Regions from separate parts of the Mitsuaria sp. MSU3D genome, predicted to be linked through region 1. Evidence: predicted binding sites of a transcription regulator. Region 1 holds the regulator's gene; the other holds the start of a gene.
The links. Region 1 encodes LexA, which represses DNA repair genes until DNA is damaged. Its sites were predicted from a motif close to ACTGTATNNNNATACAGT; they were not measured.
Positions count from the first base shown of each region.

Region 1 (15,230 bases):
TCTGCTGCTGGACCTGCGTCACCTGCGTGCGCTGCTCGTTGGCGCGGCCTTGCGCGGCGCGCACCTGGTCCTCGACCTCGGGCAGCTTCATCGCCTGCTCCTCGGCCTGGGCGGCGAGGATCTCGCTCTGCTCCTCGGCCTGGGCGATCTGGGTGGCGACGTCCTCGAGCTCGACCTGCGCCTGCTCGGCGCGGTCCTGCCACTGCTGGTTCTGCGCCTGCAGCTCGAGCAGCCGCTGCTCCAGCCGCTGGCGGCCTTCGACGACGTAGCGGATGCGCTCCTCAAGCCGGCTGACTTCCATCTGCGCCTCGGCCATGCGGCCCTGCGCGGCATGCAGTTCGTCGCCGGCGCCGTAGTGGGCCTGGCGGATGGTCTCCAGCTCGGCCTCGAGCTGGCGCAGCTCGGCCATCCGGGCCTCGAGCGCGTTGACCGCCTCCGAGTGCTCGGTCTTGACTCGCGTGGCCTCGCCCGCCGCGTCGCGATGCTTCAGGAACCACAGCTGGTGCAGCTTCAGCGTGCCCTGCTCCTGCAGGTTGCGGTAGTTCGCGGCGACCTCGGCCTGGCGCTCCAGCTTCTCGAGGTTGTTGTTGAGCTCGCGGAGGATGTCCTCGACGCGGGTCAGGTTCTCGCGCGTGTCGCGCAGGCGGAGCTCGGTCTCGCGTCTGCGTTCCTTGTACTTCGAGACGCCCGCGGCCTCCTCGAGGAACATGCGCAGTTCCTCGGGCTTGGATTCGATGATCCGGCTGATCGTGCCCTGGCCGATGATGGCGTAGGCGCGCGGCCCGAGGCCGGTGCCCAGGAACACGTCCTGCACGTCGCGGCGCCGCACCGGCTGGTTGTTGATGAAGTAGCTGCTGGTGCCGTCGCGGGTCAGGACGCGCTTGACGGCGATCTCGGTGAACTGGTTCCACTGGCCGCCGGCGCGGGCGCTGGTGTTGTCGAACACCAGTTCCACGCTGGAGCGGCTGGCCGGCTTGCGGTTGCCCGAGCCGTTGAAGATCACGTCCTGCATGGACTCGCCGCGCAGTTCGCTGGCCTTGCTTTCGCCCAGCACCCAGCGCACCGCGTCCATGATGTTGGACTTGCCGCAGCCGTTGGGGCCGACCACGCCGACCAGCTGCCCGGGCAGCTGGAAGGTCGTCGGATCGGCAAAGGACTTGAAGCCCGAGAGCTTGATCGAGTTCAGTCGCATCGGGTGGGATCACCGGCCGTCGCAGCCGTCACGTGATCTAAGCCTTTGATTTGATTGTGGAAACGCCCCTTGACGGGGCGCTCGATTCGCGGCGGATGATACCATCGCGCCCTTCGCATTCCGGCCGCCGCCGCCCTCTGAAGCAGCGACCCGGCCGCCACCCGCATTCATCCCCCGCCCATGGCCAAGAACACCCCCGTCAAGCCCGCGTCGACCGCGTCCTCCACCAAGGCACTGAAGGCTTCGAAGCTGAAGATGGTCGCACCGATCAAGGCCGCGAAGGCTGACACGGCCGTCCCGCCCAAGATGCGCGACATGCCGCCCAATCCGCCGAGCCGCCCGAGCAAGGAGATCCATGTCTTCCCCAACCCGGCCCCGGAGCGCGACTACGTCATCCAGTTCCAGATCCCCGAGTTCACCTGCCACTGCCCGCTGACCGGCCAGCCGGACTTCGCGCACTTCACGATCGACATGATCGCGGACCAGTACTGCGTCGAGCTCAAGAGCCTGAAGATGTACTTCTGGAGCTATCGCGACGAGGGCGCGTTCCACGAGAAGGTGACCAACACCATCCTCGAGGACATCGTGAAGGTCACGAACCCGCGCTTCATCCGCATCACCGCGAAGTGGTACGTCCGCGGCGGCATCTACACGAACGTCGTGACCGAGCACCGCAAGAAGGGCTGGAAGCCGCTGCCGGCGGTGGACCTGCCCGCGCACGGCTTCGAGAGCGGCCTGCTGCGCTGAGCGGCTGAGCGGAACTTCGACGGACGTCACCGGATGGCCCTGGCCTACGACACGGACACGCAGTTCGTCGCGGTCGCGCTCAAGCGCAGCCGCATCGACGGCTACGGCGTGTTCGCGGCCGAGGCCATCCCCGCCGGCACGCGGCTGGGCCTGCTGACCGGCGAGTCGATCACCGTCGCCGAGGCGCGCCGCCGCGCGCAGGAAAGCCAACGGCTGATGCTGGTGGAACTGTCACCGGCACGGGCGATCGACGCGAGCCGCTCGCAGGACGCGATGCGGTTCACGAACCACAGCTGCCAGCCGAATGCCCGCATCCAGGTCGAGGACGGTGAGATCAGCTTCTTCGCGTTGCGCGATCTCGGCCCGGGCGACGAGATCACCGTCGACTACGGCCTGACCCATCACGAGGGACGCCTGGCCTGCCGCTGTGGCGCGCCGGGATGTCGAGGTTCACTCTGATCGGCAAGCCTGCGTTGTCGATGTAAGTACCGGGAGCGGATCCCGGCCCCCCCTATGATTCCGCGCATGAGTTCCACCCCTGTTTCGCCTCCGGTCAGCCCGCCGGTCAACCCGAGGCTCGCGCTGCTGAACCCCTACCCCTTCGAGCGGTTGCGCGCCCTGACCCAGGGCATCGTTCCGAACCCCGAGTTCCGGCCGATCTCGCTCGGCATCGGCGAGCCGAAACACCCGGCGCCGAAGTTGGTCGAGGACGCGCTGATGGCCAACCTCCAGGGCCTGTCGAGCTACCCCGCCACCGCCGGCGAACCCAAGCTGCGCGAAGCCATCGCAGGCTGGCTGCAGCGGCGTTATGCGTTGGCGCTCGATCCCGCCACGCAGATCCTGCCGGTCAACGGTTCGCGGGAGGCGCTGTTCGCGCTCGCGCAGGTGGTGATCGATCCGTCCCGCCCCGGCGCGACCGTCGTCTGCCCCAATCCGTTCTATCAGATCTACGAGGGCGCCGCGCTGCTGGCCGGCGCGACGCCGGCCTTCGCGAACTCCGACCCGGCGCGCAACTTCGCCGCCGACTGGTCGCGGATCGACGAGGCGACCTGGTCGCGCACGCAACTGCTGTACGTCTGCTCGCCGGGCAACCCCACCGGTGCGGTCATGCCGCTGTCCGAGTGGAAGACGCTCTTCGAACTCAGCGACCGCCACGGCTTCGTGATCGCGTCGGACGAGTGCTACTCCGAGATCTACTTCCGCGACGGCCCCGACGCCGCGCCGCTGTCGGGCCTGCAGGCCGCCGCGCAGCTTGGCCGGCCGGACTTCCGCAACCTGATCGCGTTCACCAGCCTGTCCAAGCGCTCCAACGTGCCGGGCATGCGCTCGGGCTTCGTCGCCGGCGACGCCGCGTGGATCAAGCGCTTCCTGCTGTACCGGACCTATCACGGCTCGGCCATGAGCCCGCTGATCCAGGCCGCGAGCATCGCCGCCTGGAACGATGAGGACCACGTCGTCGCCAACCGCGCGCAGTACCGCGCCAAGTTCGCCGCCGTCACGCCGCTGCTGGCCGAGGTCCTCGACGTCGCCCTGCCCGACGCGGGTTTCTACCTGTGGGCGGCCGTGCCAGACGGTAACGATATTGGCTTCGCCCAGGGGCTGCTCGCTCAATACAATGTCGGCGTTCTGCCCGGCAGCCTGCTGGCCCGCGACGCCCACGGCATCAACCCCGGCGCCGGCCGCATCCGCCTGGCGCTGGTGGCCGAACAGGCCGAATGCCTGGAAGCCGCCCGCCGCATCGTCGACTTCGTGAAGCAGCTTCAACCGTCGCCCTGACCGTTCACGGCTTCAGTCACGGCCTCACTCACGGCTTCACTCACACCGCTCTCCCCGCATCCCCTCGAACACATCCCCGCACCATGACGCAAGACCTGCAATCGATCATCGACCTCGCCTGGGAAGGCCGCGCCAACCTGACCTCCGCCAACAGCCCCGAAGTGCGCGCGGCGGTGGACGAGGTGATCGCCGCCCTGGACGCCGGCACGCTGCGCGTGGCCGAACGCAAGGCCGTCGGTGAATGGACCGTGCACCAGTGGGTCAAGAAGGCCGTGCTGCTGTCGTTCCGCCTGAACGACAACCGCCAGATGGGCGCCGGCGACATGACCTTCTTCGACAAGGTCCCGACCAAGTTCGGCGGCCAGACCGACGAGCAGCTGCGCGCCGCCGGCGTGCGCGTCGTGCCTCCGGCTGTCGCCCGCCGCGGCAGCTTCATGGCGAAGAACGTCGTGCTGATGCCGTCCTACGTGAACATCGGCGCCTACGTCGACGAAGGCACGATGGTCGACACCTGGGCCACCGTCGGCTCCTGCGCCCAGATCGGCAAGCACGTCCACCTGTCCGGCGGCGTCGGCATCGGTGGCGTGCTGGAGCCGCTGCAGGCCAACCCGACCATCATCGAGGACAACTGCTTCATCGGCGCCCGCTCGGAGATCGTCGAGGGCGTGATCGTCGAGGAGAACTCGGTGATCTCCATGGGCGTCTACATCGGCCAGAGCACCCCGATCTACGACCGCGAGACGGACACCGTCTCGTACGGCCGCGTCCCGGCCGGCTCGGTCGTCATCAGCGGCAGCCTGCCGAAGAACGACAAGTACAGCCTGTACGCCGCCATCATCGTGAAGAAGGTCGACGCCGGCACCCGCGCGAAGACGTCCATCAACGAACTGCTGCGCGCCTGAGCCCACGAGCCTCACGACGCCACGCTGAAGAAGATCATCCGTCCGGAGGAGACCGCATGAGCACGGGAAACATGGAGCGCATCCTGCGCCTGATGGCCGAGAAGGGCGCATCCGACACCTACCTGTCGGCCAACATGCCGGTGCTGATCCGGATCAACGGGCAGATGCTGCAGCTGTCGGATCAACTCCTGACCCCGGCCCAGCCGCGCGCGCTGATCTCCGAGGTCGTCGACCCGCAGCACATGTCCGAGCTCGACACCAACGGCGAGCTCAACCTGGCGGTCTCCATCCCCAAGGTCGGCAGCTTCCGGCTGTCGGGCTTCCGCCAGCGCGGCTCGATCGCGGCGGTGTTCCGGCACATCCCGCACGTCATCCCGACGCTGGACAGCCTGGGCCTGCCGCCCATCCTGGCCAAGCTGATCACCGAAAAGCGCGGCCTGATCCTGATGGTGGGCGCGACCGGCACCGGCAAGAGCACCACGCTCGCGTCGATGCTGGAGCACCGCAACCAGACGATGACCGGCCACATCCTCACGATCGAGGATCCGCTGGAATACCTGTTCACCAACAAGCGCTCGCTGGTCAACCAGCGCGAGGTCGGCCGCGACACCGCGTCACTGCAGATCGCGCTGAAGAACGCGCTGCGCCAGGCGCCGGACTGCATCCTGATCGGCGAGATCCGCGACCGCGAGACGATGACCGCCGCGATCTCGTACGCGCTGTCGGGCCACCTGGTCGTCGCCACGCTGCACGGCAACAACAGCTACCACGCGCTCAACCGGATCATGTCCTTCTACACGCCGGAATCGCGTCCGGCGATGCTGAACGACCTGGGCGCCGGCCTGAAGGCGGTGGTCTCGCAGCGCCTGGTGCGCGCCGCCGCGGGCGGCCGCGTGCCGGTCACGGAAATCCTGCTGAACACCAAGCTCGTCGCCGAGCTGATCGAGCAAGGCGACTTCGCCGGCGTCAAGGAGGCGATGGAGAAGTCGATGGCCGAGGGCTCGCAGAGCTTCGAGGAACACTTCGCCCGCCTCATCACCGAGGGCACGATCACCCGCGAGGAAGGTCTGGCCTTTGCCGACTCGCCGACCAACCTGCTCTGGCGTCTGCAGAACGACGGCCCCGGCGTCAAGCCCGGCGGCCCCGGCGCACCGAAGCGGGAAGAACCGGCCGAGGACACCGCCAACTTCACCTCCATCACGCTGGACGTGCAGCCGGGCTGAGGCCCGCGCCGCACACACGATCCCACCGACCGATGGACGACCTGACCCTCGCGCTGCTGGAGCAGTTGATCGCCCGCCCGTCGGTCACGCCGGCCGATGCCGGGTGCCTGGAATTGATCGGCGCGCGGCTGGCCGGGGCGGGCTTCACGCTCGAACGCATGGACAGCGGGCCGGACGACTTCCGCGTCAGCAACCTGTGGGCCGTGCGCCGCGGACAGTCGGCGGACGGTCCGTTGCTGGTCTTCGCCGGCCACACCGACGTCGTGCCCACCGGTGACCTCGCGAAGTGGAGCAGCGATCCCTTCGTCCCGACCGTGCGAGGCGACCGCCTGTACGGGCGCGGCGCGGCCGACATGAAGACCTCGCTGGCGGCGATGGTCGTCGCCGCGGAAGACTTCGCCGCGATGCATCCCGACCATCGTGGCAGCGTCGCTTTCCTGCTGACGAGCGATGAGGAAGGCCCGGCGCGTGACGGCACGGTGGTCTGCGTCGAGCGCCTGCGCGCACGCGGTGAGCGGCTCGACTACTGCATCGTCGGCGAGCCGACCTCCGTCGAGCGCCTCGGGGACACCGTCAAGAACGGCCGGCGCGGCTCGCTCTCCGGCAAGCTGCGCGTGATCGGCGTGCAGGGCCACGTCGCCTACCCGCATCTGGCGCGCAACCCGGTCCACCAGGCCGCGCCGGCGTTGGCCGAACTGGCCGCGAGCGATTGGGATCGCGGCAACGCCTATTTCCCGCCGACGACCTTCCAGATCTCCAACATCGCCGCCGGCACCGGCGCCGGCAACGTGATCCCGGGCGAGATGGTGGTGGACTTCAACTTCCGCTTCTCGACCGAATCGACGCCGGAGGCTCTGCGCCAGCGGGTGCATGCGCTGCTGGACCGCCACGGCCTCGAGTACACGCTGGACTGGACGCTGTCCGGCGAGCCCTTCCTGACGCCGGTGGGCGAGCTGTCGGCGGCGATCGGCGCTGCCATCGAGGCCGAGACCGGCGTGACCGCCGAGTTGTCCACGACCGGCGGCACCTCGGACGGCCGCTTCATCGCCAAGCTCTGCCCGCAGGTGGTGGAATTCGGACCGCTCAATGCGAGCATCCACAAGATCGACGAATACGTGCCGCTGGACCAGATCGCGCCGCTGACGCGCATCTACCGACGCACCCTGGAGAATCTGCTGCTGTGACGCTGTTGGAATTGATCGAGGCCCAGGCCGCCCGCCTCCGTGAGGCGGGCGTTTCGTTTGGGCATGGCACGACGAACGCCTTCGACGAGGCCGCCTGGCTGGGCCTGTGGGCGCTGGACCTGCCGCTGGATGCGCTGGACGAGCACGAGGCCGACGCCGTCGACGACGCTGGCCGGGCGAAGGTCGAGGCGCTGGTCGCCGAACGCATCGCGACGCGCAAGCCCGCCGCCTACCTGACGCGCGAGGCGTGGCTGCAGGGCGTGCCCTTCTACGTCGATGAGCGCGCCATCGTGCCGCGCAGCTTCATTGCCGAGCTGCTGGCCGACGCGACCATCGACGCGTGGCTGTCGGACCAGACCACCCGCGTGCTGGACCTGTGCACCGGCAACGGCAGCCTGGCCGTGCTGGCCGCGATGGCCTGGCCCGATGTGGCGGTCGACGCCATCGACCTGAGCGCCGAGGCGCTCGCCGTGGCGGCGATCAACGTCGAGCGTCATCAGCTCGGCGATCGCATCCGGCTGCTGCAGGGCGACGGCCTCGCGCCGGCGCAGGGTCCCTACGACCTGATCCTGTGCAACCCGCCGTACGTGAACAGCACCTCGATGGCGGCGCTGCCGCACGAGTACCGCGCCGAGCCCGAACTCGCCCTCGCGGGCGGCGCCGACGGGATGGACTTCATCCGCACGCTGCTGTCCGACGCCCCCGCCCGGATGACGCCGCACGCGGTGCTGGTCCTGGAGATCGGCAACGAGCGCGCCTTCTTCGAGGCTGCCTTCCCCCAACTTGAATCCGCCTGGCTGGAGACCTCCGCCGGCGAAGACCAGGTCCTGCTGCTGACCCGCGAGGCGCTGGTCGCCGCGGGCTTCGGCGATGACGACGAACAAGGAGTTTCCCCATGATCACGCTGCGCAACATCGTGCTGCGCCGCGGCACCAAGGTCGTTCTCGATGACGCGAGCGTCGTGCTGCAACCCGGCGAGAAGGTCGGCCTCGTCGGCCGCAACGGCGCGGGCAAGTCCAGCCTGTTCTCGCTGCTGACCGACCGCCTGCACAGCGACAAGGGCGACGTGGAGATCCCGCGCCACTGGGCGCTCGCCGAAGTGGCGCAGCACATGCCCGAGACCGACATGCCGGCCACCGAGTTCGTGCTGGAAGGGGACGTCCGCCTGATGGCCGCGCGCCAGGCCCTGGCCGAGGCCGAAGCCGCCGACGACGGTCACGCCATCGCCGATGCCTACGCGCAGCTGATGGACGCCGGCAGCCTCGACGCCCCCGCCCGCGCGCAGGCGCTGATGATGGGCCTGGGCTTCAAGGGCGCGCAGGTCGATGCGCCGGTCAACAGCTTCTCCGGCGGCTGGCGCATGCGGCTGCAGCTGGCGCGCGCGCTGATGTGCCCGTCCGACCTGATGCTGCTGGACGAGCCCACGAACCACTTGGACCTGGACGCCCTGGTCTGGCTGGAAGCGTGGCTGCAGCGCTATGAAGGCACGATGATCATCATCAGCCATGACCGCGAATTCCTGGACGCGATCACCAAGGTCACGCTGCATCTGGACGATGCAAAGCTGTACCGCTACGGCGGCAACTACACCGCGTTCGAGTCGATGCGCGCCGAGCGCATGCTCCAGCAGCAGCAGGCCTTCAGCAAGCAGCAGGAGCGCATGGCGCATCTGCAGAAGTTCATCGACCGCTTCAAGGCCAAGGCCAGCAAGGCCAAGCAGGCGCAGAGCCGCGTGAAGGCGCTGGAGCGCATGGAGCGCCTCGCGCCGGTGCTGACGGCGTCGGACTTCAGCTTCGAGTTCCGCGAGCCGCTGAACCTGCCCAATCCGATGCTGATGTTCGACACCGTGTCCGTCGGCTACGACACGGACGAGGGCGAGAAGGTCATCGTGCGCGGCATCGACCGCTCGGTGCTGGCCGGCCAGCGCTTCGGCATCCTCGGCGCGAACGGCCAGGGCAAGTCGACCTTCGTGAAGACGGTCGCCCGCATGCAGCGCGCGATGGGCGGCACGATCACCGAGGGCAAGGGCCTGTCGATCGGCTACTTCGCGCAGCAGGAGATGGACGTGCTGCGGCCTGATGAAGGCCCGCTGATGCACATGATCCGGCTGGCCAAGGAGGTCAGCCCGAACGCCCGCGAGCAGGAGCTGCGCGACTTCCTCGGCCAGTTCCGCTTCGTCGGCGACATGGTGAACCAGGACGTGGGCAGCCTGTCGGGCGGCGAGAAGGCGCGGCTGGTGCTGGCGATGCTGGTCTGGCAGCGCCCCAACCTGCTGCTGCTGGACGAACCGACCAACCACCTGGACCTGCAGACGCGCGAGGCGCTGTCGATGGCGCTCAACGAGTTCGAGGGCACCGTCATGCTGGTCAGCCATGACCGCGCGCTGCTGCGCGAGGTCTGCGACGAGTTCTGGCTGGTGGCCGACGGCAAGCTCTCGCCCTTCGACGGCGACCTGGACGATTACCAGCGCTGGCTGCTGGATCGGTCCAAGGAGGCCGCGAAACTCGCCAAGGAAGAGGCCAAGCAGGCCCTGCGCAGCGCGCGCGCCAGCAGCGCGGCCGCCGCCCCTGCGCCGGCCCCTGTGGCCGTGGCAGCGGCGCCCGTGGCCGCCGTGCCAGTGACGCCGCCCGCCCCCGTCAAGCGCGAGGACCGCAAGCTCAGCGGCCAGGCCCGTCAGAAGCTGTCCGAGCAGACGCGCCCGCTGCGCAAGGAGATGGAGCAGATCGACGCCCGCATGAAGGCGTGGGCGGACGAACGCGCCGCGCTGGAAGCGCAGCTGTCGGGCGCGGGCCAGACGCCCGCGCAGATCGCGGACGCCGGCAAGCGCCTGAAGGCCATCGGCGACGAGATCGAGGCCGCGGAACTGCGGTGGCTGGAGCTCAGCGAGCAGGTGGACGCGATCCAGGCGACGGGCTGAGCCCGTCCCGCTCCACAGCGACGCCCTGGTGGACCCTTGTCCCCGGGGCGTTTTTCTTTCTGGAACTTCGCGCCGCCGCCGCCGATAGTTCCCGTCAACCGCCTTCAAAGACCATTTCAATTGCGTGCAATTTAATTGCTCGCTATAGTTCAGCTCATGCCGAACACAAAGTGCTTCAACCCGCAGATCGCCGCCGCCCCGGCCGCGACCCGCGCCCAGCCGGTGCCCGCGGGCACGGACTGGCTGAAGCTGGATGTTCAGCTGTGCTTCGCGCTCTATTCGACCTCGCTGGCGATGACGAAGCTCTACAAGCCGCTGCTGGCTCCCCTGGGCCTGACCTATCCGCAATACCTGGCGATGCTGGTGCTGTGGGAGACCGACGGCCCGAGCGTCTCCGATCTGGGGCAACGCTTGAACCTGGACTCCGGCACGCTGACGCCGCTGCTGAAACGCCTGGAATCGAACGGCCTCATCGAACGCCGCCGCGCCATGGCCGATGAGCGCCGCGTCGAGATCCACCTGACGCCCGCCGGCCGCGCACTGCGCGAGCAAGCCGTCTCCATCCCCGAACAACTGGCCTGCGCCAGCGCCTGCGGTCCCGCCGAACTGGAGTCGCTGACAAGACGCCTGCATGAATTGCGAGCCAATGTACTGACCCATCTGGCACGCGATCCCGCTGATCCCGTCACTGTCGACGAGGATGGCGAGACCTGACCCCGAGTTGTCCTTTCACCCCTCACCCATCACCACCAAGGAGCCTCACATGGCCATCGAAAAAGCCCTCTACACCGCCACCGCCACCGCCACCGGCGGCCGTCAAGGCACCGCGCAATCGTCCGACGGCGCGCTGAAGGTCGATCTGTCCACGCCGAAGGAACTCGGCGGCGGCGGCGGCCCCGGCACCAACCCGGAACAGCTGTTCGCGGCGGGCTACTCGGCCTGCTTCATCGGCGCGATGAAGGCCGTCTCGGGTCGCAACAAGGTCGCGCTGCCGGCCGAAGTCTCGATCACCAGCGAAGTCGGCATCGGCCCCCACGCCAACAAGCCGGGCGCCTTCGGCATCGCCGTGTCGATGAAGATCTCCGTGCCGGGCATGGACCGCGCCGCGCTGGAGAAGCTGGTCGCCGAAGCCCATGAGGTCTGCCCGTACTCGAACGCCACGCGCGGCAACATCGACGTCACGCTGACGATCGTCTGATCATCCGGGTCCGGCTCGTTCCGGACTCTCGATGGAAAAAAAGCGCCGGCAATGCCGGCGCTTTTTCGTTGGCGCATGCTTGCGCGCGCGTTCGTTGGCGCGGTGAGATCAGCGGGAGCGCAGCAGCGTGAGCATCAATTCGATGCGCGCCGCCCAGGGCGACAGCGCGGCCGCGGGCTCGTCGGACGCGCCGACGATGCGCCCCTGCGCGCAGCGCGTCGTTCGCCAGACCGGGATACCGGCGTCCTTCAGCGCCTGCACTGGCACGTCGAGCGCACGATTCAGCGTGCCATTCCCGGTGCAGGCCAGCACCAGCCCCTGGAGCCCCGCCGCACGCCACGCGTCGAGCGAACGCGCTTCCGAGCCGGCGTGGCTGCCGAGCACCTCGACCCAAGGCCACCGCGACGCGTCTTCGGGAAGCAGACCCACACCCAACGCCTCGCCTTGCGGCCAGTCGCGGAAGCGGCGCAGCGCACCCTCCTCCACCACGGCCAGTGGACCAGCGTCGGGCCCCGCCTCGAAGGCGTTCAGGCGATAGCTGTGCGTCTTGCGCAGTTCCAGGCCGGACCACACCTGACCCGCCACGACCGCGACGACGCCGCGCACGCCTTCGGCTTCGGCAACAGCCACCGCATCCAGCAGGTTCTGCGGACCATCCGCCTGGATGGCCGTCGCGGGGCGCATCGCGGCCGTCAGGACCACCGGCTTCTCCGGCGCGAGCACGCGCTGCAGCAGGTAAGCAGTCTCCTCGAGCGTGTCGGTGCCATGCGTGATCACGATGCCGCGGACCTCGGGGCGATCCAGATGCTCCCGCACCCGACGAGCGAGTCGCGCCCAGGTCGCGTGATCCATGTCCTTGCTGTCGAGCTGAGCCAGCTGCTCAGCCTCAAGCGCCTTCGACGCCAACGCCGGTACCGCGCTCACCAGCGACTCGACCGACAGCGAGCCGGCCTTGTAGCCGACGTTGTCCGTCGCGCTGCCGGAGGTCCCGGCGATGGTCCCGCCGGTGCCGATGATCACGAGGGTCTGGGCCACACTTTGCAATTTCTCGTCTCCTGTATAAAAATCCAGATGCTGGATGAATTCTCAGGCGGCTTTTGAACCATCAGGGTCGCCGCGTTCTCGACATCCGGTCCTCAATGGAAAAAAGGCTTGCTCGTGGATACACCGCCCAAACTCACTGCCCGGCAACAGCAGATCTTCGATCTGGTCCGCGACAGCATCGAGAGCACCGGCTCGCCGCCCACCCGCGCGGAGATCGCGCAGCAACTGGGATTCAAGTCCGCGAATGCGGCCGAGGAACACCTGCAGGCTCTGGCGCGAAAAGGCGTCATCGAGTTGGTCGGCGGTACCGCACGTGGGATCCGCCTGCCGTCGACCGCCTTGCGTCAGGTCAATCGCGCCCGGGAGCACAGCCAGTTCGCGCTGCCGCTGGCGAGCCTCGCACAGTTGACGCTGCCGCTCGTGGGCCGCGTCGCTGCCGGCGCGCCGATCCTCGCCGAGGAACATGTCGAGCAGCACTATAGCGTCGACCCCTCGATGTTCTCGAAGGCGCCCGACTTCCTGCTCCGCGTCAAAGGCATGAGCATGAAGGACATCGGCATCATGGACGGCGACCTGCTCGCCGTTCAGAAGATCAGCGAGGCGCGCAATGGCCAGGTCGTCGTGGCGCGCATCGGTGAAGAGGTCACCGTGAAGCGCTTCCAGCGCCATGCCGACGGCATTCGCCTGCTGCCGGAGAACCCGGACTTCCAACCGATCGAGGTCACCCCCGATGAGGAGTTTGCGATCGAAGGCCTGGCAGTCGGTCTGATCCGTTCCGGCGGCTTTCACTGAGCGCCGCCATCCCCCTCATGAGCGCGCGAAAGACGCACAGCAAAGCAGCCTCGGCCGCCGAATGCGCGTCTCTGCGGCAGATTCCCAACATCGGACCGGCGATGGTGCGGGATTTCGAGTTGATGGGGATTCATCAGCCGATGGATCTCGTGGGCGCCGATGCCTTCGCGCTGTATCAGCGGATTTGCAAACTCACCGGTCAGCGGCATGACCCGTGCGTCCTGGATACTTATATGGCCGCCGTCGATTTCATGAACGGCGGCCCTCCCCGTGATTGGTGGAGTTATACGGCGCAGCGCAAGCGCGAGTATCCGGATATCTGATTGAAGAACAAAAGCGACGACCAAAGAAAAAACCCTGCCGATTTGCATCGACAGGGTTTTAATGTTGGCGGAGTGGACGGGGCTCGAACCCGCGACCCCCGGCGTGACAGGCCGGTATTCTAACCAACTGAACTACCACTCCAGATACGACGCTATTGAGTGCATCGATATCATTTGCGAACAAATTCTGCTGCAAGCAATCAGTTCCATACAGAACTGCGATGCAGCCAAGCCTTGTCAAACTTGGCGTCCCCTAGGGGATTCGAACCCCTGTAGCCACCGTGAAAGGGTGGTGTCCTAGGCCTCTAGACGAAGGGGACAGGACCTGCTTGTTTTGACTCGAACTGCGCGTACCTTGCAACCGTCACACCCGAAGGCGTTCTGGTGGAGGTAAGCGGGATCGAACCGCTGACCTCTTGCATGCCATGCAAGCGCTCTCCCAGCTGAGCTATACCCCCGAATGCTTTCGCATCGAATCGGTACGCCGCCCGAGTCTCAACTGTGTTGGCGGAGTGGACGGGGCTCGAACCCGCGACCCCCGGCGTGACAGGCCGGTATTCTAACCAACTGAACTACCACTCCAGATACTCAAGACCTTTCGATCTGTCGCATCAAACTCTTCTTGCTTTGATTTCATCAATCACTTGATGTCATCGCTGCGTCGATTTCGTTACTGTACCTGATTTTGACAACGATCAAATCGATTTCCGAAGAATTTTTCGATTTTCTCGTTCAATCTCTGGTCAGTAACCAAGCTCGAAACTTGGCGTCCCCTAGGGGATTCGAACCCCTGTAGCCACCGTGAAAGGGTGGTGTCCTAGGCCTCTAGACGAAGGGGACTGAACCTTCTTCCTTGAACCGCGCGCCACGCAAACTGAAGTTTGGTGGAGGTAAGCGGGATCGAACCGCTGACCTCTTGCATGCCATGCAAGCGCTCTCCCAGCTGAGCTATACCCCCTTCGGGGAATTCGACCCGGCTTCTTTTCGGCTTTCTGAATTTCATCGGGGAGCTCGCGCTCCCCGTTTAATTCATCGTCTGCCGCTTCGAAGTTCGTTTCGAACGTCGCGCTGTTCAAGCGAGAACGAGAGTATAGATCGAGTTTTAAACAGAACGCAAGCGGTTCAACAAAATTTCTTTGTCGAAAAGTTCCAGCACCGCATCCACCGACGGCGTCTGCGAACGACCGCAGGCCAGCACCCGCACGGGAATCGCCAGTTGCGGCATCTTGATGCCGTACGCCGTGATCGTTTCCTTGATCGCGGCGCTGATCGACGCCTTGTCCCAATTCGCCAGCGCGTCGAGCTTGTCCGCCAGCGCCAGCACGGCCGGCTTCACGGCATCGGTCAGGTGCTGGGCCCGGTCCGCCTCGCTCGGCGTCACCGGCGACACATACATCGCCAGCCAGTCTGCCAGCGCCACCGTGGTACTGCAGCGATCCTTGAACAGCGCGCACATCGCTTCGAGGCGCTCCGGCGCGGCCAGGCCACGCCTGCCAAGTTGCACCGCCACCAGCGACGCCAGACGCGCGTCATCGGCCAACTTGATGTAGTGCGAGTTGACCCATTCCAGCTTGGCCGGATCCCATTGCGCGGGGCTCTTCGAGAGATGGCTGCCGTCGAACCATGACACCAGTTGCGCCACGCTGTAGAGCTCGTCGTCGCCGTGACTCCAGCCCAGGCGCGACAGGTAGTTCAGCATCGCCTCGGGCAGATAGCCGTTCTCCTCATACGCGGTGACGCTGACCGCGCCACGGCGCTTGGACAGCTTCAGTCCGTCATCGCCCAGGATCACCGGGATGTGGCCGAACGCCGGCAGCGCCGCGCCCAATGCGTTGAACAGGTTGATCTGCCAGGGCGTGTTGTTGATGTGCTCATCGCCGCGGAAGACATGGGTGATCTTCATGTCCCAGTCGTCGATCACGACCGCGAAGT
Region 1 covers NZ_CP200314.1:1,243,152-1,258,381, reverse strand. The annotation lists gene smc (chromosome segregation protein SMC) at 1-1,192, opposite strand, end outside; gene queF (preQ(1) synthase) at 1,508-1,939, shown strand; gene AC1VNM_RS05785 (SET domain-containing protein) at 1,973-2,398, shown strand; gene dapC (succinyldiaminopimelate transaminase) at 2,465-3,715, shown strand; gene dapD (2,3,4,5-tetrahydropyridine-2,6-dicarboxylate N-succinyltransferase) at 3,799-4,617, shown strand; gene AC1VNM_RS05770 (PilT/PilU family type 4a pilus ATPase) at 4,674-5,840, shown strand; gene dapE (succinyl-diaminopimelate desuccinylase) at 5,873-7,024, shown strand; gene prmB (50S ribosomal protein L3 N(5)-glutamine methyltransferase) at 7,021-7,923, shown strand; gene AC1VNM_RS05755 (ATP-binding cassette domain-containing protein) at 7,920-9,941, shown strand; gene AC1VNM_RS05750 (MarR family winged helix-turn-helix transcriptional regulator) at 10,098-10,655, shown strand; gene AC1VNM_RS05745 (organic hydroperoxide resistance protein) at 10,705-11,139, shown strand; gene AC1VNM_RS05740 (asparaginase) at 11,248-12,174, opposite strand; gene lexA (transcriptional repressor LexA) at 12,298-12,975, shown strand; gene AC1VNM_RS05730 (helix-hairpin-helix domain-containing protein) at 12,993-13,298, shown strand; tRNA gene AC1VNM_RS05725 (tRNA-Asp) at 13,364-13,440, opposite strand; tRNA gene AC1VNM_RS05720 (tRNA-Glu) at 13,543-13,618, opposite strand; tRNA gene AC1VNM_RS05715 (tRNA-Ala) at 13,681-13,756, opposite strand; tRNA gene AC1VNM_RS05710 (tRNA-Asp) at 13,804-13,880, opposite strand; tRNA gene AC1VNM_RS05705 (tRNA-Glu) at 14,063-14,138, opposite strand; tRNA gene AC1VNM_RS05700 (tRNA-Ala) at 14,181-14,256, opposite strand; gene gltX (glutamate--tRNA ligase) at 14,401-15,230, opposite strand, start outside.

Region 2 (15,230 bases), 5.2 Mb from region 1:
GCGTACTCCTTGACCAGCGGATCGATGTGGGTCTTGTCCGACTGGTACCAGTCGGACGCGAGGTTCCACTTCGCGCCGTCCCACTGGACGATGCGCGCCCAGTCCGTGCCCATGTGGTTGGCGCAGCTGGTCTGCACCGGGCGCATGACCTCGCCGAAGCCCAGCGCCTTGAGCCGGTCCGCGCTCAGGTTCAGGTTCTCGAAGCCCCAGCGCACCTGCTCCGGTGTCATGACCTTGCCCTTGCCGAACTTCTCCTGCGCGGTGCGGATCGCCTCGACCTGCAGCATCGAGATCATCATCCCCCGCGTGTGCGCGATCGCGCCGATGCCGGTGGCCGGGCCGGTGCCCTGGCCCTTGTCGTAGACGAACTTCTTCAGCTCGTCATGGACCTTGTCCTTCGCCGAACTGTTGTGCAGCGTGATCGCGTTGTAGCCCTTGGCGCCGGCGCCGATGTCCTTGACGTCGTGGTCCGAGCCGGCCCACCAGATCGCATAGATCTTCTCGCGCGGATAACCGCTGGCCTGCGCTTCACGGATGCCTGCGGGCGTCATCACGCCGGCGGACCAGAACAGCACGTAGTCCGGCCGCTGCTGGCGGATCTGCAGCCAGGTCGACTTCTGCTCGACTCCGGGCGGCGTGACCGGGTAGAGCAGCACCTCGAAGCCTTCGGCCGCGGCGCGTTTCTGGATCAGCGGGATCGGCTCCTTGCCGTAGGGGCTGTCGTGATAGACAAGCGCGATCTTCTTGCCCTTGAGCGAGCCCTTCTCCTTCTTCGCGATGTCCTGCAGCATGACGTCCGCGGCGGTCCAGTAGGTCCCGAGCAGCGGGAAATTCCATTCGAAGACGGTGCCGTCGGCCGACTGCGACAGGCCGTACCCCGGCGTCTCGACGACGACCTTGTCGACGAAGGCCTTGTCGGTCACCGCGAAGGTGATGCCCGTCGACTGCGTGTCGAAGCCCGATGCGCCACCGCCCTTGCCCTTCAGGCGCTCGTAGCACTCGACGCCCTTGGCGGCGTCGTACGCGGTCTCGCATTCCTCGAAGGCGAGCTTGACGCCGTTCACGCCGCCGTCGCGCGCGTTGATCAGCTTCAGGTAGTCCTGCTTGCCGTCCGCCCAGGGCATGCCCAAGGGCGCGAACTGGCCGGTGCGATACACCAGCAGCGGGATGAACTGCTCGGTCGCGGCTTGCGCCTGCGCCACGGCGGGCAGCATCGTCGGCAGCGCGGCTGCGACCAGCGTTGCCGCGCCTAGCGCGCCACGCGCGAAGGTCTTCAAGCTCATGGTGTCGTCTCCTGGTGGTGCACTCTGCGGTGCGGTTTGAAATCGGTGGGATTCAAGGCGCCCTCAATGAGGGAACGGCCACAGCCTCAGCTTTTGACGGGCGGTGGACCACAGGCGGGCCAGGCCGTGCGGCTCGACGATGAGGAAGAACACGATCAGCGCGCCGAAGATCATGTGCTCCAGGTGCGAGGCCGCGCCGGTGGACAGCGGCAGCCCCAGCCAATGCGGCACGTGGTTCAGCAGCAGCGGCAGCAGCACGATGAACGCGGCGCCGAAGAAGCTGCCCGCGATGGACCCGAGCCCGCCGATGATGATCATGAACAGCAGCTGGAAGGACTTGTCGATGCCGAAGGCCGCCGGCTCCCACGCGCCCAGGTGCACGAAGCCCCACAGCGCGCCGGCCACGCCGACGATGAAGCTGCTGACCGCGAAGGCCGTCAGCTTCGCGTGCACCGGCCGGATGCCGATGACGGCGGCGGCGACGTCCATGTCGCGCATCGCCATCCACTCGCGGCCGATGGCGCCGCGCACCAGGTTCTTGGTCAGGATCCCGCACACGACCACCAGCGACAGGCACAGCAGGTAGCGCTGCGCCGGCGTCTCCAGCGGCAGGCCGAACAGCTGCAGCGTGCCGACGCTCACCGAGCCCGACGAGGAGTTGTTCGTCACCCACGGCACGCGGTTGGTGAACCAGTCGATGAAGAACTGCGCCGCCAGCGTCGCGACCGCGAGGTAGAGCCCGCGGATGCGCAGGCTCGGCAGCCCGAACAGCACGCCGCAGACCGTCGCGGCCAGGCCGCCGCCGATCAGCGACAGCAGCAGCGGCATGCCCTCGATGCGCACCTGCAGGTTGTAGGCCGCGTAGGCGCCGACGGCCATGAAGGCGCCGGTCCCCAGCGAGATCTGCCCGCAGTAGCCCACGAGCACGTTCAGGCCCAGCGCCGCCAGCGACAGCACGAGGAAGGGGATCAGCACCGCGCGGAAGGTGTAGTCGCTCGCCAGCCAGGGCACGGCGACGAAGGCCACCAGCGCCAGCGCGATCACCGCCCGGCGGTCCTGCGCGATCGGGAACAGCGCCAGGTCCGCGCGGTAGCTGGCCTTGAACTGGCCGTTTTCACGATAGAACACGGTCGTCTCCTTGATCGTTCGTCGAGTACGGACTCAGACGCGATCGATGATCTTGTCGCCGAAGAGACCTTGCGGCCGCACCAGCAGGAAGCTCAGCGCGAGCACGTAGGCGAACCAGTTCTCGATGCCGCCGCCGACGGACGGGCCGAGGTAGATCTCCGACAGCTTCTCGCCGACGCCGATGATCAGCCCGCCGACGATCGCGCCCGGCACCGAGGTCAGGCCGCCGAGGATGACGACCGGGAAGGCCTTCAGCGCGACGAGCGAGATCGAGTACTGCACGCCCAGCTTGCTGCCCCAGATGATCCCGGCCACCAGCGCGACCAGCCCGCCGACGGACCAGACGATCACCCAGATGCGCGACAGCGGGATGCCGATGGACTGCGCGGCCTGGTGGTCGTCGGCGACCGCGCGCAGCGCGCGGCCGGTGCGGGTCTTCTGGAAGAACAGCGACAGCAGGCCCACCAGCGCCCCGGCGATCACGGCCGAGTACAGGTCTTCCTTGTTCAGCAGCAGCCCGCCCGGGAACGTGTCCCCGAGCACGAACAGCGGATCCTTCGGCAGGCCCACATCGATCTTGTAGGTCGAGCTGCCGAAGATCAGTTGCCCGGCGCCGTCGAGGAAGTAGCTGATGCCCAGCGTCGCCATCAGCAGCGTGATCGCCGGCTGGTTGACCAGTCCGCGCAGCGCCAGCCGCTCGACCAGCCAGGCGACGACGACCATGCAGGCCGCGGCGGCCGCCAGCGCCAGCACGTTGGCCAGCAGCAGGCTCTCGAAGCCGAACCACTGCGGGAACCATTCGGCGAAGCGCGCCATCGCCAGCGCCGCGAACAGCACCATCGCGCCCTGCGAGAAGTTGAAGACGCCGGAGGCCTTGAAGATCAGCACGAAGCCCAGCGCGACCAGCGCGTAGAGCATGCCGGCCATCAGGCCGCCGAAGACGGTTTCGAGGAAGAAGCCCATGATCGTTTCCTTTGTCTTCTTCCCGGCGTCACTCGCCCGCGCCGAGGTAGGCGCGGATCACTTCGGGATTGGCGCGCACCTCGTCGGGCGTGCCGTCGCCGATCTTCTTCCCGTAGTCGAGCACCACGACGCGATCGCTGATGTCCATGACCACGCCCATGTCGTGCTCGATCAGGACGATGGTCGTGCCGAACTCGTCGTTGACGTCGAGGATGAAGCGGCACATGTCCTGCTTCTCCTCGACGTTCATGCCGGCCATCGGCTCGTCGAGCAGCAGCACCTTGGGCTCCATCGCCAGCGCGCGGCCCAGGTCCACGCGCTTCTGCAGCCCGTAGGACAGGCCGCCGACCGGCGTCTTGCGATGCGCCTGGATCTCGAGGAAATCGATGATGCGCTCGACCTTCTCGCGGTGCTCGATCTCCTCGTGCACCGCCGGCCCGATCCGCAGCGCCTGCCACAGCAGGTGGCGCTTCATGTGCAGGTTGCGACCGGACATGATGTTGTCCAGCACGCTCATGCCCTTGAACAGCGCCAGGTTCTGGAAGGTGCGCGCGACGCCGCGCTCGGCCATGCGGCGCAGCCGCGTGCGGGGGCTCCACTGGCGCACGTCCTCGCCGCGATAGCGGATGTCGCCCTGCTGCGGCTGGTAGACGCCGTTGATGCAGTTCAGCATCGAGCTCTTGCCGGCGCCGTTCGGGCCGATGATGGCGCGGATCTCGTGCTCGCGGACGTCGAAGCTGATGTCGTTGAGCGCCTTCACGCCGCCGAAGGACAGCGAGATGTGCTCGACCTCGAGGATCACCTCGCCGATGCGCCGGCCCGGCGCCGGGTCGCCTGCGGAGCGCGGCGATGCCGCGCCTTGCGCCGGCGTCGTCGGCGGCACGGCCTGGCCGGCCTCCTGGAACTGCGCGCCGGCCGGGGCCGCGGCGCCGCCGCTCGCTGCATTGACGGTCAGACTGGCGCTCATCAGGCGGCCCTCCGGGTGTGCGGGAAGGTGGTCGCCTCCTCGATGCGCAGGTCGGCGCTGACGCTGCCGCTGCGGCCGTCCTCGAAACGCACCGCCGTCTCGACGAACTGCGAGGTCTTGCCCTCGTAGAGCGCATCGATCAGCACGCGGTACTTGTCGGCGATCGCGCCGCGGCGGACCTTGCGCGTGCGGGTGAGCTCGCCGTCGTCCGCGTCCAGCTCCTTGTGCAGCACGAGGAAACGCGTGATCTGGCTGCCGGCCAGGCGCTCGTCCTGGGCGAGGTCGGCGTTGACCTTCTCGACGCAGTCCTTGATCAAGCCGAGCACCTCCGCCTTGCCGGCCAGGTCGGTGTAGCCGGCGTAGGCGAGGTTGCGGCGCTCGGCCCAGTTGCCGACGGCCTCGAAGTCGATGTTGATGAAGGCGCAGACGCGGTCGCGGCCATCGCCGAAGGCCACCGCCTCCTTCACGAAGGCGAAGAACTTCAGCTTGTTCTCGACGTACTTGGGCGCGAACATCGCGCCGTCATGCGCGCCGCCGCGCAGCCGGCCGACGTCCTTGGCGCGGTCGATGATCTTCAGATGGCCGCCCGCGTCGAGGAAGCCCGCATCGCCGGTGCGATACCAGCCGTCGGCGCCGAGCACCTCGGCCGTCGCCTCCGGGTTCTTGTAGTAGCCCTGGAGCAGGCCCGGCGAACGCACCAGGATCTCGCCGTTGTCCGCGAGCTTGATCTCGACGCCATCGATGGGCACGCCGACGGTGTCGGACTTGGCCTCGTGGTCCGGCTGCAGGCAGACGAAGACGGCGGTCTCGGTCGAGCCGTAGAGCTGCTTCAGGTTGATGCCGATCGAGCGGTAGAAGCTGAAGAGATCGGGGCCGATGGCCTCGCCCGCCGTGTAGGCCACGCGCACCCGCGAGAAGCCCAGCGCGTTGCGCAGCGGGCCGTAGATCGCGAGGTCGCCGAGGCGGTACTTGAAGCGCTCCCAGCCGCCGACCGGCTTGCCGTCCATCAGCGCCGGGCCGACGCGGTTCGCCAGCGCCATCGCCTTCGCGAACAGCCAGCGCTTGGGCGCGCCGGCGTCCTCCATGCGGATCATCACGCTGGTGAGCAGGCCCTCGAAAACGCGCGGCGGCGCGAAGTAGTAGGTCGGACCGATCTCCTTGAGGTCGATGCTGACGGTGCTGGCCGACTCGGGGCAGTTGACGACGTAGCCGCAGGCCAGCCACTGCGCGTAGCTGAAGACGTTCTGGCCGATCCAGGCGCAGGGCAGGTAGGCGAGGACCTCCTCGTCGGCGCTGAGCTTGTCGAAGCGCGCGCCGGCCTGGGCGCGGTCGATCAGCGAGGTGTGCGTGTGCACGACACCCTTCGGATGGCCGGTGGTGCCGGAGGTGAAGAACATCGCCGCCACGTCGCCGGCGCGGCCCGCGTCGACTTCGCGTTCGAACCAGCCGGGATGCCGCAGCGCATGCGCGCGGCCGTCGTCGCACAGGCCGTCGATCGAGGCGAGTCCGTCCGCGGCGTAATGGCGCAGGCCGCGGGGATCGTCGAACCAGATGCGCCGCAGCGCGGGGCATTGATCGCGGATCTCGAGCAGCTTGTCGACCTGCTCCTGGTCCTCGACGACGACGAAGGCGACGTCGGCGTTCTGCAGCGGGTACGCGAATTCGGCGGCGACGGCGTCCTGGTACAGCGGCACCGGAATCGCGCCCAGCGACTGCGCCGCGAGCATCGAGGCATAGAGCCGGGGCCGGTTCTCGCCGATCACGACGAGGTGCTGGCCGCGCGTCATGCCGGCGGCGGCGAAGCCATGCGCGAGGTCGCGCACGAGCGCCGCCAGCGCCGCCCAGTCGAGCGTCTGCCAGATGCCGAGCTCCTTCTCGCGCAGCGCCGGCGCATGGGGGCGCTGGGCGGCGTGAGCGAGCAGCAGGCGGGGGAAGGTCTGTTCCACCGTCGTCTCCTTTGTGCTTCCCCGCTGTCGCCTCTCTGATGGAGGCGCTCTGGCCGCGGGGTTGCGCCGACTGTAGGCCGGCTCTTTGACGTCGTGTTGTCGTTGCGACGACAGTCCTAGGGAGACTTCGGGGGAGCGTTTTCCCGGATCAGGCGGGCGTTCTCTCGATGGCGTCCGCGCGTGCCTGGTGCCCGACGGGCTGTTGCGGCACGGACGCGATGGTCAGGGCCGGGAGTCCGCGACGAGGCCCGAGCCCAGGCCAGGAGAGCCCGAGAAGACGCGGGGCTTCGGCGGTCCGAATGGCGGTGCACAGCCCGCGGAAGTCTCCCTGCAGCTCGGCCAGAGCGTCCGGCTTCTTCAGGTCGACGCGCCAGCGATCGTGGAACGACCTGAGCCGGCGCCCGATGAGCCAGTCGTTGCCTTCCTTGCAGCGCTGTGTGAGTTTGCCGATCAGGTATCCGAACTGGGGGACGTTACCGGGAATGACGATCTCATCCGGACACGGCGACTCCGGTTGGGTCCCGTCGCTGGTCAAGTCCTTGACGGCGATCGACAGCATGCAACGGTTCAGGGACATCAATTCGTCGAGATAGCGCTGGCGCCTCTGCGTGGAAGCGCCGGGATCTTCACTTCGCGACTCCTGCGCCGCCTTCAGCAGCACCCCGGCCCGCTCCACGAAGAATCTGAGACCGCAGTGTTCGCTCTTCATGAGACGGTCGACCGTCTCCTTGACCACGATCGAGTGAGCGGCCTGCGCCTTGATCGCGGTCAGGACGTCCTCAGCGGAAGCGAGCAGCTTCGGGGCGTGCCGATCCAGCAGCGCGTCGGTCTGCCTGGTGATGTCATTCAGCTGCGAGCGGACCTCGGCGTGGTACTGGTCCTTGGCAAGCTGGTCCTCGGACGTCCACCGGCTGACCGGGATGGTGGCGCCAACAGCGATTGGAAAAGAAGGCGTCGTCGTTATTGCAGAAAACATCAGGCCACACGTCAAAAAGGTAAGAAGCTGCGCTAGTGAACTGGGTTGTCAAACAGGTTCCTGCTCCGTGTTTCCCCCAGGGCACCGCGTCAGGTTCCTGTCATGCGCCGGCGCGATGAACGGGGGATGGCCCCGACCCCCGACACCGTTGTCCACGCCGCGCCAGGTTCCCCCCTGCATGCGGCCCTGCAGACGCCCCTCTCGGGGGCTGTGCCGACGCAGCCGATCCGCTTGCGCGCGCGGGCCGCGAGCGCGCAGGAGATGAGCGCCATTCCGTGGCTGAAGGCGATCGAACCCGAACTGCGCGAACGCGTCGCCTCCAGCATCCAGGTGGCGGAGGTCGAGGTCGGCGAGCGGATCTGCCGCATCGGGCGCGAGGCCAACTTCTGGTTCGGCGTCATCGACGGACTGCTGAAGATGAGCAACGACGAGGCGGCGGCGCGGCAGGTCACCTTCACCGGCGTGCCGCCGGGCGGCTGGTTCGGCGAGGGCACGCTGCTCAAGCGCGAGGCCTACCGCTACAACATCCAGGCGCTGCGGCGCAGCGTGGTGGCGGGGCTGCCGCTGGAGAGCTTCCACGAACTGCTGGCCACCAGCCTGGCCTTCAACCGCTACGTGCTCAACCAGCTCAACGAGCGGCTGGGCCAGTTCATCGCCGCGCGCGAGATCGACCGCCAGAGCGACCCCGACCTGCGCGTGGCGCGCAACCTGGCGGCGCTGTTCCACCCGCAGCTCTACCCCGGGGTGAACGGACTGCTGCGCATCACGCAGCAGGAACTGGGACACCTGGTGGGGCTCTCGCGCCAGCGCGTCAACGAGGCGCTGCGCCACCTGCAGGAACAGCGCCTCATCGCCGTCGAGTACGGCGGGCTCAGGGTGCTCGATCTGGCGGGGTTGAGGGTGTATCCGCAGCAGTAGCGATGTGCTCGTCTGACCGGTCGACGATGGACTCGACAACGACGGTCGAGGCAGTCGGCCTCACGCCCCGAACGGTGTCGCTTCCGGCGGTTCCGGCGGCAGCGCCGCGTACTGGCCCGCGTTGATCTCGTAGAGCAGGCTCGCCGCCTCGCCCGGGCAGTCGGCGACCGAGCCGGTCAATCGCAGGCCGACACGCTCCAGCGTCTTGCGCGCCGCCGTGTTGCCCGGCGCCAGCAGCGCGTGCACCGACGTCGCATGCAGGCTCTCGAAGGCCAGCGTCAGCGCCGCGGTCGCCATCTCCGCCGCATAGCCCCGGCCCCAGTGATCGGACAGGAAGTGGAACTCCAGCAGCAGCGCCGGCGCGCCGCAGATGCGGCCCCGGCTCAAGCCGCCGAAACCGATCGCGCCCAGCGAGGGCTGCTCCCGCAGCGCCACCGCCCACGGCCCCAGGCCGTCGCGCGTCCACAGCGCGCGCCAGAGCTCCAGCCGCTCCGACGCGGCCGGACCACCCGCGTCGAATCGACGATTCGCGGGATCGGTCAGCAGGTCGCGGAAGGCGCGTGCATCCGCCGCGGCAGGCGGACGCAGGCTCAGCCGGCGGGTTGCGGTGAGCCGCTCGACGGCGGGGATGGAGATGAAGGGCGCAAGCATAGGGTTAACCCGCAAATTATGCGCCCAACCCGGATTTCAAGTGCAGCGTCGACCGGGCGGTCGGTGACAGGCCCGGACTTGCGTCACGAAACGTGACCAAGCGCATGGAACCGCGGAAGCTTCGAGCCCGTCGCGCGCCAATCGCCCACCTTGTGTCCGCATCACAGGGGGATGCCCCTCGCGAGGGCGGTGCCGACAGCCCGCGGACAGGTCGGACAGGCCCCGCTCGCATAGCATTCCCGGCATCCGCGGGTCTCGCGGGGGGACCTCTCCCCCAACGGGTCCCGTCCCTCAGGACGACGCGGCGCCCGGCGCCGCAGGAACGAGAGCCTCGTGATGAAGCTGCTGGTCATCGAAGACAACCCGGACATCGTCGCGAACCTGTTCGCCTACCTCGAGCCGATGGGCTACGCGCTGGACGTGGCCCGCAACGGCCTGGGCGGGCTGGCGCAGGCCGCCGCCGGCTCCTACGACGCGATCGTGCTGGACCTGACCCTGCCCGGCCTGGACGGCCTGGATGTCGCCCGGCGCCTGCGCAAGGACTTCCGCCGCCCCACCCCCATCCTCATGCTGACCGCCCGCGACACGATCGCCGACAAGGTCACCGGCTTCGAGAGCGGCGCCGACGACTACCTCGTCAAGCCCTTCTCCCTGGTCGAGCTGGAGATCCGCCTCAAGGCGCTGATGCGGCGCTCGCATGGCCTGAACCTCAGTTCGGCGGTCAGCTACGCCGACGTCAGCTTCGATCCCGACACGCTCGAAGCCACCCGCGCCGGCAAGCCGCTGCAGCTGACGCCCACCGGCTACAAGCTGCTGTCCGCGCTGCTGCGCGAAGCGCCCAAGCTGGTCCGCCGCGAGGACCTCGAGCGCGAGGTCTGGGGCAACGATCCGCCCGACAGCGACGCGCTGCGCACCCACATCCACGCGCTGCGCGCGGCGCTGGACAAGCCCTTCCCCGTCCCGCTGCTGAAGACCCATCCGGGCATCGGCTACCGGCTGGTGTCGCCCGATGCGGGATGAGCCGCGGCGCGACCCCGGCGATCCACGCGGCCACCCTCGTGGCGAAGCCCGCGCCGGCCGCTCGACGGCCGCGCCGACCACGCTGCGCACGCGCGTGGCCGCCGCCTTCCTGCTGCTGACGCTGCTGGTCTGCGGCGCCTTCGCGGTCGCCGCGGTGCGCATCGCCTCGAGCATCGAGGACCGCCTCGTCGACCAGCGCCTGGACCGCACCGCCGACGAGCTGATCGCCCGCGAGAAGCAGGGCCTGGAAGCCGACCTGCCGCCCAGCGTCACGCTCTACAAGGGCGATGCCATCCCGCAGGCACTGCGCGGCAAGCCGCCGGGCAAGTACACGCTGCCGCAGGAGGACGCCACCTTCACCGCCCTGGTCCGCGACGACCTCGGGACGGTCTTCGTGCTGACCGACCGCGACGAGGATTTCGCCAAGATCGAGGCGGGCGTCTACGGCCTGCTCGGCCTGGCCTTCGTCTGCTGCCTGGGACTGGCGCTGTTCCTGGCGCAACTGACCGCGAGCCGCATCGTCGCCCCGGTCACCGCGCTGGCCCGCGCCGTCGAGACCGACACCGCGCCGCGCGAATATCCGCTGCTGGACTCGACCGACGAACTGGGCGTGCTGTCGCGTGCGTTCGCGGCCAAGACCGAGGCGCAGCAGCGCTACCTGGACCGCGAGCGCTGGTTCACCGGCGATGTCAGCCATGAGTTGAGAACGCCGCTGGCTGTGATGCTGGGCGCCGCCGAAATCCTGAAAGCGCGGCTGCACGATCGCGACGACATGGTCGAACTGGCCGAGCGCATCCGGCGCACCGCGGCCGACACCAGCGAGCGCGTCGTCGCGATGCTGCTGCTGTCGCGCGACCCGGCCAGCATCGGCGCGCCGCCGACCGCGCTGCTGCCGCTGCTGCGCCAGGAGATGGAACGCTGCCGGCCGCTGCTCAAGGGCAAGGAGGTCGAGATGACGCTGCATGCCGCGTCCGCCGACGCCGGCCTGGAAGTGCCCGCGCGGCCCGAGCTCGCGGCCATCGCGCTGGGCAACCTGATCCGCAACGCCTGCCAGTTCACCGACCAGGGCCGCGTCGACATCCGGCTCGAGGCCGGCCGCGTGGTCATCGAGGACACCGGCATCGGCATCCCGCCGGCGGTGCGCGACCGGATCTTCGACCGCTTCATGCAGGTCGACCCGGCGGGCGCCGGCAGCGCGGGCCTGGGCCTGGCCATCGTCAAGCGCGTCGCCGAGCACCTGGGCTGGACCGTCAGCCTGGAAGCGCCGGCCCGTGGGGGTACGCGATTCGTACTCGCTTTTCCCACGTCGCCCGCCTCCGCCGAGGTGCCGGCCGGCCATCGGGACATTCTCCCGACTTGAGTTGAAACAGCCCTGGACGGGGCTGTCGTCCTCCTATACTGTATGCACATACAGTGATCTCACGCCGGTTCCTCAACCGGCGTTTTTGTCTCTCGACGACGCCCGCCATGCCTGCCCTGTCCGCCCCTCTCGCCCCACTTCCGCCTGCCGTGGCGGAGGCGATCTGGCGCGGCGACGCGCTGGGCCGCGGCACCGACACCGTCTGGCCGAGCGGCTTCGACGCGCTGGACGCCGAGCTGCCCGGGGGCGGCTGGCCCGGACGCCAGTTGACCGAAGTGCTGCTGCCGCAGTTCTCGCTGGCCGAATGGCGGTTGGCGGGACCGTCGCTCCGACGCGTCGTCGCCGACGGTGCCGCGGTGGCGATGGTCGGACCGCCCAAGCGCCCCCACCTGCCCGGCCTGATGCACCTGGGGCTGGATGAGCGCCACCTCGTCTGGATCGACGCGCGCGCGCCGTCGGAGCGGCTCTGGTGCACCGAACAGCTGATCAAGTCCAATGCCGCCGGCGCGGTGCTGGCCTGGCTGCCGCAAGCCGCGCCCGAGCAGTTGCGGCGGCTACAGGTGCTGGCGCAGTCGTTCGAAGGACCGGTGTTCCTGTTCCGGCCGCTGGCGGCCCGTCATGACCCGTCGCCGGCGCCGCTGCGGGTGCTGGCGACGATCGATGTCGACTGGGCCCTGGACGTCCAGATCCTCAAGCGCAAAGGCCCCGCCCACGAGACCCCGCTGCGGCTGGCCTCGATCCCCGGCGGGCTCGAGCATGTCCTGACCCCGCGCGTGATGCGGCCCAGCACGATGCGCCCGGTGGCGCCGATGACGGTGCCGGTCGCCGACGTGGCCGACACCGTCAACGAGTCGGCCGGCAAGGGCCAGGGCAGTGCCGGGCCCCTGCTCGAAACGGTGTCCGAATCCCTCCACGAGCCCGTGGCGCTCACCCTGTTCCCGGAGTTCTCCCATGTTGTGGGTCGCACTGATCCTGCCGCCTCGTCCGCCGGCACCGTTTGAGGACCCGTCGACCGCGCCGCCGCCGCATCCCTGGGGGATCTGCGCGGAGACGCAGGCGGGCCTGGCGGTGTGGTGCCTGCAGTTCACGCCGCGCGTGGCGCTGATGGAGGACGCCGTCGTGATGGAGGTCGAGGCCAGCCTGCGGCTGTTCCGCGGCCTGCCCGCGCTGAAGGCGCGCCTGAGCGACGAAGCGCCCGACCTGGGCGCCGTGGGCATCGGCTGGGCGCCGTCGGCCACCGCCGCGCTGGTACTGGCGCGTTGCGGCGTGCTTGACCTCGGCGGGCGGCTGTTGCAGGCGGTGCTGGACCCGTTGCCGCTGCAGGCGCTGAGCGCCGGCGCGGAACACGCGGAACCGTTGAGCCGCGCCGGCATCAACACACTGGGCCAGTTGCGGGCGCTGCCGCGCGGCGGCATCAGCCGCCGCTTCGGCGCGGCGCTGCTGACGATGCTGGACCAGGCCTACGGCCTGCGGCCCGAGGCGCACGCCTGGGTCGCGCTGCCCGAGGACTTCCACGCCCGCGTCGAGCTCCCCTGCCGCGAGGACCACGCGCCCGCGCTGCTGCTGGGCACGCGGCCGCTGCTGATGCGGCTGTGCGGCTGGCTGGCGGCGCGCCATGCGGGCGCCACCGGCGTCACGCTGCACTGGGTGCACGACTCGATGCGCGCCAAGGACGCCGGCGAAGGCGGTTGCCTCACGATCCGCACCGCCGAGCCGATCCGCGAGCTCGAACACTTCTGCCGGCTGATGGCCGAGCATCTGGCCAAGACCCAGTTGCTGGCGCCGGTCGGTGAACTGCGGCTGGAGGCGGTCGGCGTGCAGGCGCTGGTGGAGGACAGCGGCTCCCTGCTGCCCGACGTGGTGCGCACCGGCGAGACGCTGTACCTGACCCTGGAACGCATCGCCGCGCGGCTCGGTCCTGAGCGGGTGCAGCAGCCGGTCCTGGGTGACGATCACCGACCCGAATGGCAGACGCGCTGGCGAACCTGCGGCGACGGCCGGACGGCCTCCCGCCGCAAGGGTCGGCAGGCGGCGGTGCGCGCGCCGGCCGTGCCGGAGCCCGCCTTCCTGCTCGACCCGCCGCTGCGGCTGGCGGTGCGCGAGCACCGGCCGCACTACCAGGGCCCGTTGACGCTGCTGGTCGGGCCGGATCGCATCGAGGGCGGCTGGTGGGACCGCATCCCCGACACGAAGGCGCACCGCAAGGTCACCCGCGACTACTGGATCGCCGTCAACGAGAACGCCGGCGTGCTGGCCGTCTATCAGGAACGGCTGAGCGGGACGGGCAACGGCGACGACGACAAGTCCGCCGTGCAGGCGTGGTTCCTGCACGGGATGTATGCCTGATCAGGCACCCTCCGTTCGTACAGGCCGCTCACCATGTCCGCCCTCCCTGGCGCCTCGGTCCTTCCCGACTACGCCGAACTGCGCTGCCTCAGCAACTTCAGCTTCCTGAAGGGGGCGAGCTGGCCCGAGGAACTGGTCGTGCGCGCCAAGGAGCTCGGCTACGCCGCGCTCGCGATCACCGACGAGTGCAGCATGGCCGGCATGGTGCGCGCGCACGTGGCCGCGAAGCAGCACGGCATGAAGCTGCTGGTGGGCAGCCAGTTCCTCATTGAACCCAGCGGCGCCTCAGGGCGCGCCTCAGGCGCCTCAGGCGCCTCAGGCGCGTTGGGCACGTCGGGCGCGTTGGGCGCGTTGGGCGAGCAGGATGCGGGGGACGAAGGCCCGTTCACGCTGGTGGTGCTGGCCTGCAGCCTGAACGGCTACGGCAACCTGTGTCAGTTCATCTCGCGGCTGCGGCGCTCGGCCGAGAAGGGCACCTACCACTGCACGCGGGCCGACATCGGCCCGCAGACGCTGGACGACTGCGTCGTGATCGCCTGCCCCGACCGACATGCGACGCCGGCGCAATTGCTGTCGATGGCGCGCTGGCTGTTGTCGCGCTTCACCGGGCGTTGCTGGCTGGGCATCGACCAGCCCCAGCACGCCGACGACGAGATCCGCCTGCTGCGCCTGCGCGAGGCCGGCGCGCTGACCGAGATCCCGCTGGTGGCCGTGGGCGACGTCACCATGCATGTGCGCAGCCGCAAGCCGCTGCAGGACGTGCTGACGGCCACACGCCTGGGCAAGCCGCTGACCGAGTGCGGCCAGGCGCTGGACCGCAACGCCGAGCGCCACCTGCGCCACCGCAGCCGCCTCGCGCTCAGCTTCCCGGCCGACCTGCTCGCCGAGACGCTGCGCGTCGTCGAGTGTTGCGAATTCAGCCTCGACGAACTGCGCTACCACTACCCGTCCGAGGTCGTGCCCGACGGCCAGACGCCGGCCAGTCATCTGCGCCGTCTGACCTACGAGGGCGCGGGCCGTCGCTGGCCCGAGGGCGTGCCGGCCGCGGCCAGCGAGCAGATCGAGCGCGAGCTCGCACTGATCGAGGAACTGCGCTACGAGCACTACTTCCTGACGGTGGCCGACATCGTCCAGTTCGCGCGTTCGCAGGGCATCCTGTGCCAGGGCCGCGGCAGCGCGGCGAACTCCATCGTCTGCTACTGCACGCACGTGACCGAGGTGGACCCGGCGCGGATGCAGGTCCTGTTCGAGCGCTTCATCAGCAAGGAACGCAACGAGCCGCCGGACATCGACATCGACTTCGAACACGAGCGCCGCGAGGAGGTCATCCAGTACCTCTACCGCAAGTACACGCGCGAACGCGCGGCGCTGGCGGCGGTGGTGATCTCCTACCGCGTGAAGAGCGCGCTGCGCGACGTCGGCAAGGCACTGGGCTTCGAGCCCGAGGTGCTGGACACGCTGTGCGGCAACCACCAGTGGTGGGACGGCCAGACCATCGATGCCGAGCGGCTGCGCGAGTCCGGGCTCGAGGCCGACGACCTCGCGGTGCGCCAACTGGTCGAGATCACGTCGGAGCTGCTGGGCTTCCCGCGACACCTGTCGCAGCACCCGGGCGGCTTCGTGCTGACGCACGGGCCGCTGACGCGCATGGTGCCGGTGGAGAACGCCTCGA
Region 2 covers NZ_CP200314.1:6,393,576-6,408,805, reverse strand. The annotation lists gene AC1VNM_RS28235 (ABC transporter substrate-binding protein) at 1-1,214, opposite strand, end outside; gene AC1VNM_RS28230 (branched-chain amino acid ABC transporter permease) at 1,347-2,411, opposite strand; gene AC1VNM_RS28225 (branched-chain amino acid ABC transporter permease) at 2,445-3,374, opposite strand; gene AC1VNM_RS28220 (ABC transporter ATP-binding protein) at 3,403-4,341, opposite strand; gene AC1VNM_RS28215 (AMP-dependent synthetase/ligase) at 4,341-6,287, opposite strand; gene AC1VNM_RS28210 (hypothetical protein) at 6,436-7,263, opposite strand; gene AC1VNM_RS28205 (Crp/Fnr family transcriptional regulator) at 7,525-8,181, shown strand; gene AC1VNM_RS28200 (GNAT family N-acetyltransferase) at 8,242-8,832, opposite strand; gene AC1VNM_RS28195 (response regulator transcription factor) at 9,169-9,852, shown strand; gene AC1VNM_RS28190 (sensor histidine kinase) at 9,842-11,212, shown strand; gene imuA (translesion DNA synthesis-associated protein ImuA) at 11,320-12,213, shown strand; gene AC1VNM_RS28180 (Y-family DNA polymerase) at 12,164-13,558, shown strand; gene AC1VNM_RS28175 (error-prone DNA polymerase) at 13,592-15,230, shown strand, end outside.
Region 2: a site for LexA is predicted at 11,250-11,267, ahead of imuA (translesion DNA synthesis-associated protein ImuA). Genes of this name have one in related genera too.